One region of the Paenibacillus sp. FSL H8-0283 genome, then DNA from elsewhere that is predicted to be linked to it. Evidence: riboswitches for the same ligand, from Rfam matches in the RefSeq annotation. Region 1 holds a riboswitch; each other region holds the start of a gene.
What was found. A riboswitch is a leader RNA that binds a small molecule or an ion and turns the genes downstream of it on or off. The one in region 1 is predicted to bind thiamine pyrophosphate.
Positions count from the first base shown of each region.

Region 2: another riboswitch for thiamine pyrophosphate. It lies ahead of thiC (phosphomethylpyrimidine synthase ThiC); the one in region 1 lies ahead of tenA (thiaminase II).
Region 3: another riboswitch for thiamine pyrophosphate. It lies ahead of MHI52_RS02460 (ABC transporter substrate-binding protein); the one in region 1 lies ahead of tenA (thiaminase II).

Region 1 is NZ_CP150295.1:3,647,662-3,652,380, reverse strand. Features, by position in the region: gene MHI52_RS16325 (spore gernimation protein GerQ) at 1-11, shown strand, start outside; gene MHI52_RS16320 (spore coat protein) at 23-409, shown strand; gene MHI52_RS16315 (zinc-dependent alcohol dehydrogenase) at 406-1,542, shown strand; gene MHI52_RS16310 (hypothetical protein) at 1,574-1,774, shown strand; gene MHI52_RS16305 (spore coat protein) at 1,786-2,082, shown strand; gene tenA (thiaminase II) at 2,294-2,956, opposite strand; TPP riboswitch at 3,069-3,166, opposite strand; gene MHI52_RS16295 (endo-1,4-beta-xylanase) at 3,373-4,719, opposite strand, start outside.
Region 2 is NZ_CP150295.1:754,602-759,320, reverse strand. Features, by position in the region: gene MHI52_RS03560 (aspartate/glutamate racemase family protein) at 1-52, shown strand, start outside; gene thiC (phosphomethylpyrimidine synthase ThiC) at 584-2,401, opposite strand; TPP riboswitch at 2,793-2,906, opposite strand; gene MHI52_RS03550 (IclR family transcriptional regulator) at 3,056-3,799, opposite strand; gene MHI52_RS03545 (alpha/beta hydrolase) at 4,159-4,719, shown strand, end outside.
Region 3 is NZ_CP150295.1:507,502-512,220, reverse strand. Features, by position in the region: gene MHI52_RS02475 (hypothetical protein) at 1-471, opposite strand, end outside; gene MHI52_RS02470 (VOC family protein) at 646-1,032, shown strand; gene MHI52_RS02465 (NAD(P)-dependent oxidoreductase) at 1,050-1,805, shown strand; TPP riboswitch at 1,949-2,061, shown strand; gene MHI52_RS02460 (ABC transporter substrate-binding protein) at 2,369-3,409, shown strand; gene MHI52_RS02455 (thiamine-binding protein) at 3,634-3,924, shown strand; gene MHI52_RS02450 (ABC transporter permease) at 3,924-4,682, shown strand.

The DNA.
Region 1 (4,719 bases):
TAACACATTAAGGGGAACTCAGATGAATACCGATTATTTAGATCCGATTAATTCATTGAATATGCCGGAAATGGCAGATATGACTTTTGCCATGGACTTCCTTCTTCGTGCCAAGGAGGGTGTACGTAATTTGTCCATCGCCCTGACGGAAACGGCTTCACCGGATGTAAGAGCCCTGCTGCATACTCATCTTAAGCAGGGGATTGCAATGCACCAAGAAATCTCGGAGCTCATGATGCGCAAAAAATGGTTTCATCCTTATGAGTTGAACGAACAGTACCAACTCGATCAGCTTTCGGCGAAAAATACGGTGATGATCGGGCAGATGAATCTGTTCCCGGGTGATACGTCACGTAAAGGGATGTTTGATCGGACCCCAGATGAACATATTGGAGGACATAAAGCATGAAGGCGGTAACGTATCAAGGGGTTAAAAATGTCGTGGTCAAAGAGGTGCCGGATGCGAAGATTGTGAAACCGGACGATATGATCGTAAAGATCACCAGTACCGCCATTTGCGGTTCTGACCTTCATCTTATTCACGGGATGATCCCTAACCTTCAGGAAAACTATGTCATCGGGCATGAGCCGATGGGGATCGTAGAAGAAGTAGGTCCTGGCGTGACCAAGGTAAAAAAAGGTGACCGTGTGATCATTCCGTTTAACATCGCATGCGGAGAATGCTTTTTTTGCAAAAATCAGCTGGAAAGCCAATGTGACAATTCAAACGAACACGGGGATATGGGCGCATATTTCGGCTACTCCGGAACGACCGGCGGATATCCCGGCGGGCAAGCCGAATATTTACGGGTCCCATTTGCCAATTTTACCCACTTTAAGATCCCTGAAAACTGCGAACAACCGGACGAAAAGCTAAGCTTGATCGCCGATGCCATGACGACGGCATTCTGGAGCGTAGATAACGCCGGCGTTAAGAATGGTGATACAGTCATCGTGCTCGGCTGCGGTCCGGTCGGACTCCTGGCCCAGAAGTTCTGCTGGCTGAAAGGAGCTAAGCGGGTCATAGCCGTCGACTATGTCGATTACCGCTTAAAGCATGCAAAGCGAACAAACAATGTGGAAATCGTAAACTTCGAACAGGATAAGAATATTGGGAACACTCTCAAGGAAATGACCAAAGGCGGCGCCGATGTCGTGATTGATGCGGTAGGAATGGACGGCAAGATGAGCGATCTTGAATTTCTAGCCAGCGGTATGAAACTGCAAGGCGGCACCATGAGTGCATTTATCATTGCATCTCAGGCTGTCCGCAAAGGTGGCACCATTCAAGTCACTGGTGTATACGGCGGACGTTATAACGGATTCCCGCTCGGTGACATCATGCAGCGAAACGTGAATATCCGTTCCGGACAAGCTCCGGTCATTCACTACATGCCATACATGTACGAGTTGGTTACGTCTGGCAAAGTGGACCCTGGGGACATTGTTACGCACGTCATTCCGCTCAGCGAGGCCAAGCGGGGCTATGAAGTGTTCGATACAAAAACGGACGATTGCATTAAAGTCATCTTAAAGCCTTAAATATGAATTGATACATGGGAGGACAATCTGAATGGATTCCACATACGCTTTGCATGAGATGCTCGAGGTGCATGAAATAGCTGCGTTCAAGACGGTTTGCATGACAAAATCCAAGACCATGCAAGCTCTGGTAACCGACCCGGAGCTCAAGCAAATTTTGCAACAAGATGCGACATTATCACAACAGCAGCTTCAGGAGCTCGGTGGAGTGCTGTCTAAAGCGACTGTATAGGAGATAAAAAAATGAACCCAATATTAGAACACATGACTGGTCTTAATACGCTGACCGATGACGTGATCGCAATGGATTTTTTGATGAACGCCAAGAGCGGTGTCAGAAACTACGCCATGGCTGTGACCGAATGTGCCACCCCCGAAATCAAACAAATTTTGATGAAACAGCTCGATGAAGCCATAGACTCTCATGAAAAGATATCAAATTACATGGTGCAGCATGGCTTATACCACCCTTACCATATTGCAGAGCAAATTCAGCTCGATCTGAAAAATATTCAGACTGCTATGAACATTCCGTCCTGACACCCTTTTTGATTTTAGCTAGAGACTTCAGTGAACAAAATGTTCCTGTGTCAAGAATTTCAACAATAAAAAAGGCGGATACACTCCGCCCTTTTTTTGGCATCGTCACGAAACACGCATATACAAGCGTTCCTTTACTTAAATCTACTTATTTTTCATCCTGAGACTGTTTATGGACGCTGCTCGCTAATTGAATTAACTATTAGTGAACTCAAGGCTCCAACCTCCATGACATCTCCCAAAAATCAAGCTCAAAGCGACTGCACATCACGAAAATATCTTCCATCCGTTGGTACGTTCCCTCGCTACAGCCTTCTAATAGCTTATCCGTTAACGTCACTAGGGATTGATTGTTGCTGTTGTATTCAGAGGAAGCATATCCTGTGATCCACTCTCCATAAAAAGGATGATCAGCTGCACCTGGCTTTTGAGCAAGGACTTGACCAATCTCCGCATAGCTCCATGAGCAGGCCAGAATGGATACAAGTACTTCTGCTATGCCACCCGCATGGGAAATAGAGAGCATATAGTTAGTATAGGCTGCATTTTTCAGTGCAGGTTTTACCTGGAACACATGATCCTCTGTAATTCCTAATCGCTCCATATAAGAACGATGAATTTTCATTTCACCATTCAGGATGTTATCTACGTTTTTACTAAAAAACTGCATCAATTTGGGGTCGTGCGACTTGACGATACCTAGTGCAAATACACGGGCATAATCGAACAGGTACAAGTAGTCTTGCAGCAAATAATAACGAAATTGTTCAACCGGTAAGGAACCATCTCCGATTCCTTTAACAAAGGGATGCTCGAGACATTCCTTCCACACGGGCTGTGCTGCCTGATATAGTCTCTCTGAAATAGTCAACATGTGTTCCTCCAATTCATAATGTACGTATTAAAAACAAAAAAACGAAACATCCATAGGATGTTTCGCAGACAAATACACTAAAACAAGGGGGTTCGCATGAGCTACCCAAGTACAGTGTTTCATCGTTGCATCCCTACGTTGGCATTATCCAAGTCAGGTAAGGTCGGTTTAACACCCTCTCAGCCGGTTAAGGCTCCCTCGCAAACGGTTGTATGTAGTTGATTACTTTCTTATTCCCATAAAAGAAAAAATAACATCCATTTAGTATATCAAGGGCTGTTAAATATAGTCAAGGCAGATTGTATCGCCCCTCATCACCTTTGGTGACGTATGTAAACGATGAAAACCATCACAACAATGGTTGAGTTTTAGCCACTGTTATGATGTTTTCTATTCTTGCAACTACTGCCGATGGTTTAATGTCCGAGTTTGTTCTTTCCGACAAAAGTGAGTATTCCGTACTGGGAAGTGTTTCTCCAGCTCTCATTGGTCGTATCATTCCACTTGGCTACGCTCTGCTTACCTCCGCCCTGGTTGTCGTTAATTTGAAGCTCGAAACCGAGAACATTTCCTGTTTTGGGCGTCAGTGAATGTAACTGGATTCGGGCTTCTACGAGATATCCTTTATTTGTTTTCTTCACAGCACTTACAAGGCGTCCAGGTGAGGCACCCCCTGCAAAGGTTCCTACATTGTCTGCACTGATTCTGAACTGGGCATCATCATATTGAAAATACGGTGTGCGCTGGTGATTCTCGTCCAGGAAAATCTCAACCGAATCCTGATCCCATGGGTTGATGCTATCTGTGATGATGTTTGGATCAGTGACGTCGATCAGCAGGTATAGATATTCACCTGACCACATTGCGCGAGCCACTGCCTCTGCACCTTCGCTTTGGTTCAACCGGTTTACTTCAATCGGTGCAGCCTTATTCCATGATGTGTCTTTCTTCCCATCAATCTGAACAATCCCTTGTACAGCTTGTGCAGATTTGGGCATAGGGGCAAGCTGAATCACGCCGTATTTGCTTGTATCCTGTTCCTGAGATTGTGTTCGATCATTCCAGTACAGTGGATTATAAGGTTGTGTCCCACTTGAACCGCCATCAGTCACACGGATATCCAATCCGGCTTCATATTCTGATCCGACTTGGATACCACCCCACGGAATGGACAATTCAACCTGATATCCGGCTTTGGTCTCGCGTACACGATATGAACGCTTCTCCACGCCCTCAGCTTTGCCCGACCGCTTAATGATTACATGTCGGTCATCTACTTCATATGAAGTGGTCTTGCCATTATTGAGATCAACAAAGATATCTACTTTGTCATTCACATCTGCCTTCGCATCCTGAACATCCACGAGGATATACAGGTTACTATGATCCCATAAGGTGCGGAAACTGGCTGATCCCGCAGAGTCACCCTTCAGTGGAGTAGACACCGCTTTGTTCCAGAGCGGATCTTGTGACTGTTTTTTGATATCCGGTTTACCCGAAAGTGAGACGGCTCTCTGTGTCAACACAGGCAAGCTGGATTCATCCACAAGTCCCCAGTATGCTTTTTTGGCCTTAAGGGCTGAATCAAACAGCATAGCCTGGTTGTTGTAAGACTTCTCATCTTGGAGTCCCCATAAGGTAACTGAAGAAATGTGGTCTTTGTGTTTTTTGTACAAATCCAACAGTTCCTTATATCGATACGCCTGCTTTACTGCAACTTCATCGGACATCTCTTCACCAAATGGAATTCCGCTATCCACATC
Region 2 (4,719 bases), 2.9 Mb from region 1:
GGCATTGCTTGCAACGTATTTGGAGAAGGATTTGGGCTTGGCTCGACAGTAGCTGCTGATTTGGAGTGAAATATTACAATCACTAAAAAGATGTGAAAACTACTATATCGACTCCTTTTGCAAAATAAAAATGCTCTCGAACAAGAGCATTTCAAATGGTATAATCACTTTGTACAGCCAATTTGTGGTGGGAAATAGGCTTGCCTCCAGTGGGAGGTGATCCTATGAACTTCTCTTTTAACGACGTAATCGTGTTCGCGATGTTAATTATTGCGCTCCTGACATACATCGATCGTAAAAAGAAGTGACCCGCCACAGGTTGACGGCCTGACGGGTCACTTCATCTGAACTTGCTGCACTCGGAGGAATACCCACCGCAAATGCTGTGCAGGAGTAGCCATTGGCCTGGCTACTCTTATTGGTGTTTACTTACATTCATTTTATTAAACATCTGCTAGACAATCAACCATAATGCTGATAAAAAGTATCAGGAAGCTGATCAATAAGATGAAGAAGACGACATGATAGCAGTATTCTCACCTTCAAACGATGTCAGACTGCCCAGCTTGCGCTGTATCGGCGCCTAGGACCGTGTCCGATATTCCTCGGCCTTTTCCTGCATCCCGGCAGCTACAGCCTCATTCTCGGACAATCCTTTGTCTGCGGCAAAGGCACGAATGTCCTGCGTGATGCGCATGCTACAGAACTTTGGTCCGCACATGGAGCAGAAATGAGCTTCTTTGGCTCCTTCTGCTGGCAGCGTCTCATCATGGTAGGACAGCGCACGTTCAGGGTCCAGTGACAGGTTGAACTGGTCACGCCAACGGAACTCAAAGCGTGCCTTGGACAATGCATCATCGCGGCGCTGGGCACGCGGATGACCTTTCGCCAAATCGGCGGCGTGGGCCGCAATCTTGTAGGCGATGACCCCTTCCCGCACATCATCCTTGTTGGGCAGGCCCAAATGTTCTTTTGGCGTAACATAACAGAGCATGGACGTGCCGAACCAGCCAATCATGGCTGCCCCAATGGCGGATGTGATGTGATCGTAACCCGGGGCAATGTCGGTCGTCAGCGGCCCAAGTGTGTAGAACGGTGCTTCTTTACAGATCTCCATCTGCAAGTCCACATTCTCTTTGATCTTGTGCATCGGCACATGCCCCGGACCTTCGATCATCACCTGCACATCATGCTTCCATGCGATCTGCGTCAGTTCCCCGAGCGTAGCCAGTTCCGCCATCTGAGCTTCGTCATTGGCATCATAGATACTACCTGGACGGAGTCCATCTCCCAGCGAAAACGCTACATCATACCTTTTCATAATCTCACAGATTTCTTCAAAATGGGTGTACAAAAAATTCTCCTGATGATGCGCCAGACACCATGCTGCCATAATGGACCCGCCCCGGGACACAATACCTGTCATCCGCTTGGCCGTCATCGGGATATAACGTAGCAGTACACCTGCATGAATCGTAAAGTAGTCCACGCCCTGCTCTGCCTGCTCAATGAGTGTGTCACGGTACAACTCCCAGGTCAGCGCTTCCGCTTCGCCATTCACCTTCTCCAGCGCCTGATACAGCGGCACCGTACCAATCGGCACAGGTGAATTACGGATGATCCATTCCCGGGTGGTATGAATGTTTTTGCCTGTGGACAGATCCATCACCGTATCCGATCCCCAGCGTACCGCCCAAGTCATCTTCTCCACCTCTTCCTCGATGGAGGAAGATACGGCCGAGTTACCTATGTTGGCATTGATCTTCACGTGAAAATGACGACCGATCAACATCGGCTCACTCTCCGGGTGATTGATGTTGGATGGCAGAATGGCCCGTCCACTCGCCAGCTCCTGTCTCACAAATTCCGGCTCCACGCCTTCACGAATGGCGGCGAATTCCATCTCAGCCGTAATGACTCCCTGTCTCGCGTAGTGCATCTGAGTCACGCAGCGTTCTGGCTGTGCCCGCAGCGGTTTGCCACGTAATCCGGGGTACTCTTCAGCGCCGGCTCTCTTCCCTCCGGGCTTCAGTCCGTTATCCTCCGGTTTAACCATACGGCCCTGATAAGCTTCAACATCGCCACGCTCTGTGATCCAACGAGTGCGCAGAGCTGGCAGACCTGCGCGGATATCCGCATGAAATTCGGGATCGGTCATGGGGCCGCTCGTATCGTAGACACGCAGCGGTTCGTTATGCTCCACTCCTTGGGGAGTATTCGTGTCATGAAGGGCTATCTCACGCTCCGGTACAGCAATGTCCGGCCGTGAGCCCTGAATGTAGACTTTGCGGCTACCGGGAAAGGGCTGAACCCGTCCGGCCGCTCCTGTTTCTTTTTCCACCTGCTGATCGTTATGTCCCTGCTCCGTCGCTTGTTGTCCCGTTTGATTTCCTGTACTCATGTTCGCTTGTCTCCTCCTCAGTGTTCATTCGCTTGGTTTGGTTGGTTTCATCATTAGCTCGCTTACGTACCTGTCCCAAATCATGCGCAATGCAGAGAAGAAAAAAGCGATCCTACACCAGACCAGGGGAGACACTTTTCATGTACAGTTAACAACAGAACAGAGGCTACCACAGATCATAGATCTATGGTGACTTCTCTCTCATCATCCAAGCCCACTTTTGCAGGTTAGTGAAAAAGAAGCCCATAGAGTCCGCACTATATCGCCCGTTCCCTGTATATAAAAAAGCCGGTCCCCGAAGGAACCGACTTTTATGTCCATCACCAATAATGCACCTTTATGCAGCTCCTTAACGGAGCCCTACAAGGGTCACATCATGTGGTGGTTGTGGTCATATCGCCGATTACTTCCCTACGCTGGTATGATCCAGATCAGGTGCAAAGGGTCCGGAATCTCATGCGATTCCGTCTCAGTCCGGACAATTCGGACTCCCCCAGTAACGTTAATAAGTTGCGGCTTACATAAGCCGCTGTTCATATTCAATGAAGCTGGCCCCGTTGGGCCGTCCATTACAGAGTAGCGCAACCGGAACATAAAAACAACCTTTATATTCCAAATAATCAAACTCTATTGGAGAAAAAACTTACCTCAACATCAGGATAACATGAGCCCCATTTGCGTAGCAGCATCCTTCAACACAGGTGCGTATTCATGCAATGTCTCCTGCGAGAGTCGACTGACAGGTCCTGAGACCGAGAGCGCAGCTGCAATATTGCCTCTGCGATCCATAATCGGTACAGATACCGCGGCAGCTCCCGGCTCACGTTCCTCATAACTCGTCGCATATCCGTTATCCCGGATATCTCCCATTTGCGCCAAATACACTGCCGGATCAATAAACACCGGCCATTCAGGCCCGTTCATCAGTTCTTCACGATCCTCGTCCGTGGCAAACGCCATCAGGACTTTGCTGGAAGCGCCCACAGACAGCGGCAGTCTAACACCAACGGGGGCAACTCGGCGAATCGCCTGATCACTTTGCACAGCCTGAATCCGAATCCGTTCACTGCCATCACGCAGGTACAGACTCACGGTCTCCCCCAATCGATCTCTCAGTCGCTCCATCGCAGGCAACAGCAGAATAGCGGGATCATCACTGCGGGACATATGAGCTGACAGCTCCCAGATTCGGATGCCAAGTCGGTACTTCTCTGTTGCTGCATCGCGGATCACGAACCCTCGATCCTCCAGCGTAGCCATCAAGCGGTGGACTGTACTTTTGTGCAGGCCGATCTGGCTGGCAATTTCGGTGAGTCCCAGATCACTGCGTGTGGTAAAACATAATAATATATCCAGCGCCCGTTCCACAGCCCGGACGGTTAACTTGCGATCTTCCATGGCATAATGCCCTCCTCATGTTTCATCACATGAAACTTGGTTACATAAATTATATGAGAAACGGTCTCATCTGTAAACCAAAAAGAGCCAAAATCAAAATAGGCCAACGTGTAAATTTTTCCTTTTTATAAGACTTAATCCCCTGTAATTTACACACTAAGGTAATCTTACCCATATATCTTAAGAACTATATAACAATTGCGTAACAAATGCCCTCAATCAATTGACTTTGACTATATTGGAACATACGATAAAGATATATTACATTAAGATATCGCTCTGAAGCAGGCTCTGAAATCGACGCAATTCTCTTTACATGTCGTTGTTATCTTCAACTGAACTTCAAAGGAGGGGCATTCATGTATCAATCATCCCAGAGCGAAGCCCCGCTGCAAACAAAAGTGTCCGATCTGCCCTCTTCCCTATCACCGAGGCTGATTCGGTTCAAACATATTATCGTAGCGTTGCTGCTCTCCGTTGTATTTTTTCTACTGTTTTGTTTTATCGCATTGCATGGTTATATCGCATGGGTATTATCCAATCCTACTGTAGCGCCGGTCTTCTCCAATCCAATGCAGGCCAAGAACATGAAGTACGAAGACATCACGTTCCCGGCAGCAGATGGCAGCCGGACGATGCAGGGATGGTATATACCTGCTGACAATGCTGCAAGCAAAACGATTATTTTCAGTCACGGCTATGGTGCCAATCGTGAAGAAACATGGGTACCCATGTATGACCTGGCACACTATGCTCATCAACTTGGGTTCAACGTGGTCATGTTCGATTATGGCTTCGCCTCACAGGTGAACAAAGCTGTAGCCACAGGTGGCAAAGCTGAGTCACAGCAACTGCTCGGTGCGATCCAGTTCGCCAAGCAACGTGGTGCGCAGGAACTGGTTGTCTGGGGCTTCTCGATG
Region 3 (4,719 bases), 3.1 Mb from region 1:
ATCCTTGATGAATTTACCGAATACATATCGTACGATTGGCCCCAAAATAATCAACTGATATGGAAGCGCCAGGCTGAAGTTACGAGCGATTGTATGAAGGTACGTACGGAGTACGGATGCCCCACTTAATTGATCCGCGAGATATGCCGAGATCATTCCATACATGGACATGATCAGAACCATGCCAATCACCATGAAAAATGAAATGACGAGCACACCTAAAATCTTATTGGACTTGTCGAAGGGCAAGGAGAATGCAATCTTTCTCGCCACAGGTCCAACAATGAAAGACTCCACCAGAAACGCGATGACAAAACATAATATGAATTGAAGCAGTATCTCAAGCGGGGACATCTTGCCGAGTAACCCACTGTGCCATAGATTGAAGAACATCATGACCAAGACCATTCCTGTACACATCATTAATCCCAAAATAATCTGTTCCTTCTTGCTTGTTGGCAATTCTCTCATCCTCTCTGTTTACCTTCGTAATTATAGAGATGAGGAAACCCTTCACATAAGTGAACATTTTGTGAACAATTATGATTTTTCCAACTTAAAATTGGATTTGACAACCATGTAGTACAGCTCTATGCTATCCCTTAAAATGGTAGAAACATTCACTACATAAGGAGGTTTTTGATTGTGAGTTTTCAAAAGCGCATTGACCACGTCGGCATTGCCGTTCGTGATCTGGAGACCACGCTGCGTTTCTACACGGAGATCGTTGGTCTTGAATTGAAAGACCGGGTGACCCATACCAACGGTATCATTCAGCTCGCCTTCCTTGGCTTCAATGGAAGTAATGAGACTGAGATTGAGTTAATTCAAGGATACAGCGACAAGCTGCCTTCTGAAGGTACGGTGCACCATTTTGCGATCCACGTGGATGATCTTGATTCTGAGTACAAACGCATTCAATCCACCGAAGCCGAATTTATCGACGGAGAGATTATCACACTGCCTAACGGTTACCGCTATTTCTTCATCTATGGACCTGAAAAGGAATGGATTGAGTTCTTCCAGCGCTAAGAATTGGAGCTGATTTCATGAACATTTTAATTACTGGCGCAGCCGGAAAAATTGGACGTGACTTGTCCCAACACTTGTCAGAAGCATTTCGCCTGCGACTAACGGATTTAAATATCGACAGACTGCATACGTATCAAGGGACCAGCCATGAGATCATGACACTGGATGTGACAGACCCCGAAGCCTGTCAGCGTGCTTGCGAAGGCATGGATGTGGTTGTACATCTGGCTGGAGATCCTTCCCCGAATGCCGGATTTTATGAATCGTTGTTGGACATCAATATCAAAGGCACATTTAATGTATTCCGTGCAGCTAAAGACCAAAGTGTACGAAGAGTCATTCTTGCAAGCAGTGCACAGACGATTGAGGGGTATCCCATTGATGCTCAAGTCTATCCGGACATGCCCACACGCCCACGGAATTTGTACGGGGTTAGCAAATGTTTTGGAGAATCGCTCGCTTCCTATTTTGCGTATACCGAAGGTTTACAAAGTGTAGCAATACGTATAGGTGCATATGATGATTTTCAACCGGACGGACCCGTGCTGGAGGCAAGGGATATGAGCGCGTATATTAGTCCGGCTGACTTGTGTGATTTGATGTTCAAAGCAATTACAACTACCGATCTGGAACCCTTCACCATACTGCATGGGATCTCGAATAATCGGTTTAAACGATTAAATCTGGAAACCACTCAGAAACAGGTAGGTTATGACCCAAAATCCGATGCTTTTGCACTCAGTCAGATTGCCTTATATGATTCCCCACGATAATTATTGAAAATAACACATCCAAACAGGCTGTTATACATATGTATAACGGCCTGTTTATAACTTATACGTGTCCCTATCCAGTTCATGACTGGACAGGTCCTACCCTCTGGCCTATAATTACACCTAGTAATGCCCGTAACTTCATAGTTTCCCAGGGGAGTCGGAATTGGCCGGCTGAGAGTGTATCCCACCAAGATACTAACCCTTAGACCTGATCTGGATCATGCCAGCGTAGGAATCGGAGTATATCGAAATGGCACAGCCCTATGGCTGAACGCCACCTCTCTAACGCCTGCACGCGTCCCGGAATACGGGGCGCTTTTTTTGTTACTATCAGAAAGTATAAGTTTTGAAGCATCACCTTCCTGATATTGCAAGAAGAACTGCCGCTAAGCGCAGTCTGGCTTCCTTGAATGACATCGATGGACGTTTTACTTGTTCAAAAATAACGTCATCCGGATCTCAACTGGTATAAATCTGTCGATTTATGCAAGATGATTGGATATGAAGCCAAGGAGTACCCCGTGCCAACCGGCCGGACATACCGAAGGAGAGAACCACAGATGAAATGGCGTAAAACGATGGGATTGTTGCTCTTATGCGTGCTTATGGTGACTGTAGCCGCATGTGGTGGCAAAGAAGCTGCCCCAGCTGGGCAGAACGGCAACACAAATACGGAAAGCAGCAACGAAGGTGACACTGCCGCCCTGAAAGATATTAAAGTGGTGCTCGACTGGACACCAAATACGAATCATACAGGCCTGTATGCAGCTGTAGATCAAGGTTTTTATAAAGCCGAAGGCTTGAACGTGGAGATTGTACAACCAGGTGCCGGTGGCGCAGATACAATGGTTGCCTCAAATGAAGTGCCTTTTGGCGTAAGTTATCAGGAGAGTGTAACTCAAGCCCGCACACAGGGTGTTCCACTCGTCTCCATCGCAGCAGTTATTCAGCATAATACATCCGGGTTCGCTGCTCCGGCAGATCGGAATATCAAGTCACCGAAAGATTTTGAAGGTAAAACCTATGGCGGTTGGGGTTCCCCAGTCGAAGAAGCCGTGATGCAATCCATTATGGAAGGCGACGGAGCCGATGTATCCAAAGTGAAAAACATTAATATGGGTGACGCCGACTTTTTCACCGCAGTAAAACGGGACATTGATTTTGCGTGGATTTTCTACGCCTGGACAGGTATTGAAGCCGAACTGCGCGGGGAGCCCATCGACATGTTATATGTGAAGGATTATTCAGATGCATTGGATTACTACACACCTGTCCTTGTAACAAACGAGCAAACGATCCAAAACGACCCTGAGTTGGTGAAAGCATTCCTGAAAGCCACCTCCGAAGGGTATCAATACGCAATTGATCATCCCGAAGACGCAGCCAACATTCTGATCAAGGCCGTACCGGATCTGGATAAGGAATTGGTACTGGCAAGCCAGAAATGGCTTAGTCCAAAGTACACAGATGACGCCCCGCGCTGGGGTGAGCAAAAACAGGAAGTGTGGCAGAACTACACCGACTGGATGTTTAGCAAAAAACTGCTGGATGAACAGATCGATGTGAGCAAGGCATATACGAACGAGTTCTTACCCCAATAAAATTTCTCATATAAAACGAACTTAAATTTTACACGAGGACGGAGAGGACAGAAATAACGTAAAAAAGCGAAGCGGTCGCCTTTATCACCGGATTTTCCCTTTAGAGAAAGGGAATCAAAAAAATCTGGGGATAACAGCGATTGGAAGGTTATTCTGTCATCGAAGTGGCAAGTGTAACAGTCATTAGTTCATTTTATATATCACGAAAGGAGCCGTGATCTCTCATGGCAAGCACACTACTTAGCATTCAAGTTATTCCCAAAACGCCAAATGGCGAGAACTCTTATCCTTACGTTGATCGCGCCATTGAAGTTATTCAGCAATCTGGCCTGAAATATCAGGTGAACGCGCTCGACACCACAATGGAGGGGGAACTGGAGGAACTGTTGGAAGTTGTACGTAAAATGCACGAGGTACTTGTGGAGGCTGGCAGCCCAAGCATCATCTCCCAGATCAAAATCGCCCATAGCCCTACTGGCTTCAGCATGGATACCCTGACGGAGAAGTATCGCTAATGCCTGCCTATTTCAAAAGTGTATGGCCGCCCATTGTGGCGGTTATTCTCTTTATAGCGATATGGCAGGGAGCCGTCTCCCTCTTCCATATTGAGAAATGGATGCTGCCTGCACCGTCCGACATCGCCCGCGAAGCCGCAACCCAGGCCGAACGACTTGGCATGCATGCTTCCGCAACCATTCAGTTAACGCTGATTGGATTCGCCGCTGGAACAGCGGTTGGATTACTGATTGCGATGGTGCTGCATTTAGTCCCTTTTCTCAAGTCAGCCCTGTATCCTTTACTTATTCTTAGTCAAAATATCCCAACCATCGCGCTCGCGCCGCTCCTGTTAATCTGGTTTGGATTCGGGCTGTTGCCCAAGCTGATTACGATCATCCTGGTCTGCTTCTTCCCCGTTGCAGTGGCGGCCATGGACGGCTTGACCCGTACAGATGCAGCGATGATGAACTATATGCGCATGGCTGGTGCGAAACGTCATCAGATCTTCTGGAAGCTGGAGCTTCCCCATGCGCTGCCATCCGTGTTCTCCGGTGTCAAAATCGCCGCTACCTATAGCGTGATGGGCGCCATCATCGCCGAATGGATTGGTGCAGACAAGGGTATTGGTTATTATATGATGTTGCAAAAGTCGGCTTATCGTACGGATCGCCTATTCGTAGCGATCATGATTATTGTCGCGCTCAGCTTGCTGCTCTTCCTGTTCATTGCCCTGCTGGAGAAGCTGCTCGTGCGCTGGCGGCCACAGAAGCGGTAGTAAAGAAGTAATCTGTATATTAGGAAGTGATGACCAT